DNA from 3 places in the Mesorhizobium sp. P2_H9 genome. Region 3 is predicted to be linked to each of the others. Evidence: predicted binding sites of a transcription regulator. Region 3 holds the regulator's gene; each other region holds the start of a gene.
The links. The regulator PhoB, encoded in region 3, activates phosphate uptake and scavenging genes when phosphate is short. The targets are predictions, from matches to a motif close to TGTCATNNANCTGTCAT.
Positions count from the first base shown of each region.

Region 1: the regulator PhoB is predicted to act here: its motif matches at 778-794, upstream of AC1DXN_RS08450 (ceramide glucosyltransferase).
Region 2: the regulator PhoB is predicted to act here: its motif matches at 952-968, upstream of AC1DXN_RS00575 (LTA synthase family protein).

Region 1 covers NZ_JBFUFX010000004.1:25,958-28,208, reverse strand. Annotated here, with positions in the region: gene AC1DXN_RS08460 (Hsp33 family molecular chaperone) at 1-107, shown strand, start outside; gene apaG (Co2+/Mg2+ efflux protein ApaG) at 300-692, opposite strand; gene AC1DXN_RS08450 (ceramide glucosyltransferase) at 902-2,056, shown strand; gene AC1DXN_RS08445 (O-succinylhomoserine sulfhydrylase) at 2,087-2,251, opposite strand, start outside.
Region 2 covers NZ_JBFUFX010000001.1:99,067-101,317, reverse strand. Annotated here, with positions in the region: gene AC1DXN_RS00575 (LTA synthase family protein) at 1-946, opposite strand, end outside; gene fabD (ACP S-malonyltransferase) at 1,178-2,119, shown strand; gene fabG (3-oxoacyl-[acyl-carrier-protein] reductase) at 2,177-2,251, shown strand, end outside.
Region 3 covers NZ_JBFUFX010000010.1:120,776-123,026, forward strand. Annotated here, with positions in the region: gene pstB (phosphate ABC transporter ATP-binding protein PstB) at 1-73, shown strand, start outside; gene phoU (phosphate signaling complex protein PhoU) at 115-822, shown strand; gene phoB (phosphate regulon transcriptional regulator PhoB) at 842-1,531, shown strand; gene AC1DXN_RS20210 (ROK family protein) at 1,870-2,251, opposite strand, start outside.

The DNA.
Region 1 (2,251 bases), on a different contig from region 3:
CGGCGCAGGAGATCAAGGACAGCACCGAGGACGGTGGCATCCACGTCGCCTGCGAGTTCTGCTCGAAGCAGTATGACTTCGATCCGGCGGAGTTTGCGGCTCAGTAACCTCTCTTCCTTCTCCCCGTTCTACGGGGAGAAGGTGCCCGAAGGGCGGATGAGGGGCAGCGCGACCGTCGGCAAATGGCAGCGGCAATACACTCAGACGCGCTTGTACATGGAAGATAATCTCAGGGACCGGCGCCGCCCCTCATTGCCCTGCCGGGCATTTCTCCCCGTATAGAGACGGGGAGAAAGACGCTAGTTCACCGTCCGCCGTGTCCCTGGCAGATCCAGCGAAAACGCCGGGATGGCGATGTCGAACGTCTCGCCCCGCTTGTTGCGCATGGTGTAGTGGCCGACCATGATGCCGGACGGCGTCGAGAGCGGGCAGCCGGACGTGTATTGATAGCTGTCGCCGGGGTTGAGTTCGGGCTGGTCGCCGACAACGCCGGCACCGCGCACTTCCTCGACCCGGCCGGTGCCGTCGGTGATGTGCCAATAGCGCGACAAAAGCTGCACGAAATCGTCCGACTGGTTGTCGATGGTTATCTGATAGCCCCAGACATAGCGGTTCTCGGAGGGATCCGAGCGATCCTCCAGATAGAACGGCCTGACCTGCACTTCGATGTTGCGCGTAACGGCGCGGTACATGGGCTACTCCAAGGCAATGTGAGCGGAACTGTCGGCGCTCTCCCCGGCCCGGTCAACGACCTCAAGCGCAGGTGCCGACAAACAATGTCATTTAAGTGACACATGACAATGATGGTGTGTCCGGACTGTGCCGGGCGACTCAAGCGCTCTGTCGAACCGTTCAAAAATGGCTATTTGCGGCCGGCTTTTCCCGGAGTGACCAGATCTCGATGGAACTGACAGTCATAGCCGCAGCCCTGCTTTCGATAGCCCTGCTTCTTTCAAATCTCGCCGGCATCCTGCTCGCTTCATTCATGCTGAGACGGCGGCGCTCCATCGCGCCGCCCGCCGGCAAGGCGCCGGGGGTGTCGATCGTGGTCCCGGCGCGTGGCGTCGAGCCATTTACCGAGGAGACCCTGGCACGCGCCTTCTCGCTCGACTGGCCGCGCTATGAGCTGCTCTTCTGCGTCGCCCACGCCGACGATCCGGTGGTCAAGATGATAAACAGGGCGATTGCCCGGGTTCCCGAGATACCGGCCCGGCTGCTGTTTGGCGATGACCGCATCAGCGGCAATCCGAAGCTCAACAATTGCGTCAAGGGTTGGGAAGCGGCCCGCCACCAATGGGTCATCCTTGCAGATTCCAACGTGCTGATGCCCATGGACTATGTCCAGCATCTGCTGGCGGCATGGCGCGACGACACCGGCCTCGTCTGCTCGACGCCGATCGGCTCGCGGCCGGCCGGGTTCTGGGCGGAGGTCGAATGCGCGTTCCTCAACACGCTGCAGGCGCGCTGGCAATATACCGGCGACGCGCTTGGCCTCGGCTTTGCCCAGGGCAAGAGCATGCTGTGGAACAAGCCGATGCTCGATGCCAATGGCGGCATCCGCGCACTGGCCGCCGAGATCGCCGAGGACGCCGCCGCGACCAAGCTGGTCAATGGGCTCGGGCTGCGCGTCAATCTTGTCGCCTCGCCCTTCGAGCAGCCGCTTGGCCAACGTAGTTTCGACGAAATCTGGTCGCGCCAGGCGCGTTGGGCGCGCTTGCGCCGCGTCACCTTCCCGCAGTTCTTCGCGCCCGAGATATTCACTGGCGTGGCGGTGCCACTGGTGCTGGCGCTGTTGGCGGCGGCGGGCGCCGGCTTCAGCCTGCCGGCAACCGCGCTCGCCGTGCTCGCACTCGCCTACCTGCCGGAATGCGCCCTGGCCTGGGGCAAGGGCTGGTACCTGTCGCCGCGCATGATCCCGGCGCTGATGGCGCGCGACGTGATGCTGCCCGCCCTCTGGGTGCGCGGCTGGCTCGGCGGCGCCGTCGACTGGCGCGGCAACGCGATGACCATCGGCACCAAGGCAGCCGAACTGGAAGAGACGCCGTCGGGCGCCTGAGCGCCCGCGCCTTGTCGTATCGGGCGAAGCCTATTTTGCCGACTTCAGCGCCTGCTCGATATCTGCGAGCAGATCGTCCGCATCCTCGAGGCCGACGGAGAGCCTCAGCGTTCCCGGCCCGATGCCGAGTTCGGCGCGCGCCTCGTCGCTCAGATTCTTGTGAGTCGTCGTCGCCGGATGGGTGATCAGGCTCTT
Region 2 (2,251 bases), on a different contig from region 3:
CGGAGCGCAGTGCCCGCACATTGGGGATCGGGTCGGGCGTGATGGTGACGCCGGGCAGTTTGGTCGGATCCCAGAAGGATTCGCTCATGACGATGATGATGTCGGGCTTCTCTGCCGGCACCGACGCCGTCACGTCGGATCTGTCGATCGCCGCGATCGCCTTTTCGGAGTAGCCCGCCGGCGCCGAGACATGGGCCATCGGCACGTTGAGCGCGAAGGCGAGCGCAAAGCCGTTGGAGGCGTAGTTTTCCTTCTGGTCCCACATAATCGGGATGATCTGCAGCCGGTCGCGGGTCCACGAGAAAGTGGCATAGTCCATGATCGAGACGACGAAGGCGAGCAGCGGCACGGTCAGCGTCAGTCGGGCGAGCCGGCCCTTGTGGCTGAGCGCCGGCACCCGGCGGCGCCATAGCCGCCAGCCATAGACCAGCAGCGACAGCCCGCCGACGATGCCAACCGCCATCATGATGGCGGTTCCCGGGCGATCACGCACCAGAAGCGGCATCAGCGCCACGATCTGGCGGGAGTAGAGGAAGTCGGTGGGATAGAGCGGGTCGCCGAGATAGAGCGACTTCTGGTGGCCGACAAACGCCAGCGCCAACGTCAGCGGCGCGACGATCATCAGGCTCTGGTGGCTGCGGCCGAGCACGGCATCGAGGCCGATGAGGATCAGCGCGAAGATGATGATGGTGGTCCAGCCCGGCTTGAACGGCTGCAGGAAGAAGCCGACCGTGCCCATGAAGTCGCCGCGCACGATCAGTTCGATTGCGAAAACCAGGATTGCGGACGCGAGCAGGCTGAGCAGCCCATAGCGGATGACAGGCCATTTCCGGCCCGGCAGATAGCCGGTGGACGGATCGCCTTCCAGAAACTGCGGCGCGGCCTTGCCAGCGCGCTTCATACGGTTTGCCACCTTAAAATCCCCGGCCCGCAACAAATGCGTCATCGAATTGTCATCGAACTGTCACGCAAAGCTAGCGCCTGTGGCGAAAATGAGAAGAGCCAGCAAACGAATCGTGTTCGGTTTTCATCATGAGTGATCGCCAAAAAGCCTTTTGGATCAGGCACTCGCCCGCTGACGCCGTGCCGAAACCGGTCGCGAATGGCCCCCGGTGGACTTGACTTGGCCGCCCGCCTTGCGTCACAGGCAGGGAAAAACCAGCCTCTGGAGCCTCACATGGCCGTCGCATTCACCTTTCCGGGACAGGGCAGCCAGGCTGTCGGCATGGGCAAGGACCTTGCCGACGCCTTTCCTGAATCGCGCCAGATCTTCGAGGAAATCGACGAAGCGCTCGGCGAAAACCTGTCGAAGCTGATCTGGGAAGGACCGGAGGAGACGCTGACGCTGACCGCCAATGCCCAGCCGGCGCTGATGGCGGTGTCGCTGGCGGCGGTCCGGGCGCTTGAAGCGCGCGGCTTTTCGCTGAAGGACAAGGTCGCCTATGTCGCCGGCCATTCGCTCGGCGAATATTCGGCACTTGCCGCCGCCGGTTTCGTGTCTGTCGCCGATGCCGCCCGGCTGCTGCGCATCCGTGGCAACGCCATGCAGGCGGCGGTGCCGGCCGGCGAGGGCGCCATGGCGGCGATCATCGGCCTGGAGCAGGCCGATGTCGAAGCCGCCTGCGCGGAGGCCGCCAAGGGCTCAGTCTGCCAGATCGCCAACGACAATGGCGGCGGCCAGCTGGTCATCTCCGGCGCCAGGGCCGCGGTCGAACTGGCGGCCAAGCTGTGCACCGAAAAGGGTGCCAAGCGGGCGTTGATGCTGCAGGTCTCGGCGCCCTTCCATTCGGCGCTGATGGCGCCTGCGGCCGAGGTCATGCGCGAGGCCCTGGCAGGCGTGACGAAGAACGCGCCGGTCGTTCCCGTCGTCTCCAACGTGTCGGTGACCCCGACCAGCGATCCCGACGTCATCGCCAGCCGCCTGGTCGAACAGGTGACCGGCCGCGTGCGCTGGCGCGAAACGGTGGAGTGGTTCGGCCAAAACGGCGTTACCACGCTTCACGAAGTGGGCGCCGGCAAGGTGCTGTCAGGATTGGCGCGGCGCATCAACCGCGACATCGCCACCGGCGCCGTCGGCACGGCGGCCGATGTCGAGGCGGCGCTGGCGGCGCTTGGTTGAGACTGGCGATTTGATCGCACTCGTGCCAAGGGTGTTCTCTGAGATCGGGAGACAAAAATGTTCGAATTGACCGGCCGCAAGGCACTCGTCACCGGCGCTTCGGGAGGCATTGGCGAGGCGATCGCGCGGGTG
Region 3 (2,251 bases):
CGCCACCGACAAGATGTTCACCAACCCCGACGACAAGCGCACCCAGGACTACATTACCGGCCGGTTCGGCTGAGCGGTTCCGGCAGCGAAGTTTCAGGCACGAGGACTAGGATCATGGGTGAACATACCGTCGCATCTTTCGATGAAGAGCTGGGGCAGATCAGCAAGCTGATCCGCGACATGGGCGATCTCGCTGGCTCGATGGTCAGCGGCTCGACCAAGGCGCTGCTTAATTCGGACAACGCCCTTGCACAGCGCGTCGTCTCCGACGACGCCATCATGGATGCGCGCCAGCGCGAGCTGGACGACCGCGCCATCACGCTGATCGCCAAGCGCCAGCCGATGGCCAACGATTTGCGCGCAGTGGTCGGCTCGATCCGCATGGCTGGCGACCTCGAACGCATCGGCGACCTGGCCAAGAACATCGCCAAGCGCGTCGGCACCGTCGGCCTCAGCGTCACGCCGCGCGACCTGTCGCATTCCATCGATGCGATGGCCCAACTGGTGCTTATCCAGGTGCAGGGAGTGGTCGAGGAATATGCCGCCGCCGATGCGGCCGCGCTCGCCAAGCTCAGGAATGACGACGAGCGCATCGACGTCAAATACACATCGGTGTTTCGCGAGCTTTTGACCTACATGATGGAAGATCCGCGCAACATCACCGCGTGCACGCACCTCCTGTTCTGCGCCAAGAACCTCGAGCGCATCGGCGACCATGTCACCAACATCGCCGAAAATGCGTATTATGTTTTGACCGGCACGCAGCTGCCCGCCAATCGTCCGAAGCAGGACGAGACGGCGATGTCCGCGCCGGCGGCATGACGACAAGGCTGACCAGTCGATGATCGCGCCACGCATCATGGTGGTGGAGGACGAGGAGCCGCTAGGCCTGCTCCTCCGCTACAATCTCGAATCCGAAGGCTACCAGGTCGAGGTGGTGACGCGCGGCGACGAAGCTGAGATCCGCCTGCAGGAAAACGTGCCCGACCTGCTGGTGCTGGACTGGATGGTTCCGGCGGTTTCCGGCATCGAGCTGTGCCGGCGTCTCAGGATGCGGCCCGAAACCGAGCGGCTGCCGATCATCATGCTGACCGCGCGTGGCGAAGAGAGCGACCGCGTGCGCGGCCTGTCGACCGGCGCCGACGACTATCTGGTCAAGCCGTTCTCGACGCCGGAATTCATGGCCAGGGTCAAGGCGCTGCTGCGCCGCGCCAAGCCGGAAGTTCTGTCCAGCGTGCTCAAGGTCGGCGACATCGTGCTCGATCGAGAATCGCACCGGGTTTATCGCAAGAAGAGCGAGATCCGGCTCGGGCCGACCGAATTCCGCCTGCTTGAGTTCATGATGCGTCATCCTGGCCGGGTGTTCTCGCGCAGCCAGTTGCTCGACAATGTCTGGGGCGAGACGATCTATATCGACGAACGCACGGTGGACGTGCATGTCGGCCGGCTGCGCAAGGCGGTCAACAATGGCCGCATGCCAGATGTCATCCGAACCATTCGGGGCGCCGGTTATGCGATCCGCGAAGACTAGGTCCCTCGGCGCGGAAGCGTTTATTGGTTGAATGCGTCCACTCCCGGACCTCACACGTCGATGATTGGCTCAGCCCGCTCATGGCTTCGTCATTCTTGGGCGAAGCAAGGAGCGTAGCGACGCGGCGCAGACCCAAGGATCCATGCCGCGACCTCAAGGCGTTGCTACTGTGCAGAATTCTGCCCCGTTGAATTCTTTGACCGATTTCACGGCATGGATCCCAGGGTCTCCGCGACGGAGCTTCGCTCCTGCTTCGCCCTGGGATGACGACGTTGGGACGGCTTCGGCCAATCTCCAAAGTCGGCGACAATCTGCGGCATCAATGATTGACGTCGTCCTCAGGCCACGTCTTTCCCGATAGCGCCAGCCCGTGCCTGCCCGCCCGGCGCGAAGATCTCCTGGTCGACGAAGCTCAGTGCCCGCATGGCGCAGCCTTCGCGGATCAGCGGCAATTCGTTCGGTTCGGTGTCGAAGGAGATCGATTTCGAGTGCTGGCCGCCGGCGGTCTGGGCGATGGCCTCGCGCAGCGCCGGTTCGATCAGGTCGAAGGCGGCGGCGCTGACGCCGACCATGGCGACCGGCGCGGGATCGATCAGCGCAAAAAGACTGCCGAGGCCGAAGCCGAGCGCTTCGCCGGCCTTGCGGTAGGCCTCGCGCTCCGGCCCGTCTTTCTCGCGTGCCGCGACGGCGAGCGCCCGCATGTCGGCGTCGCTGACATCG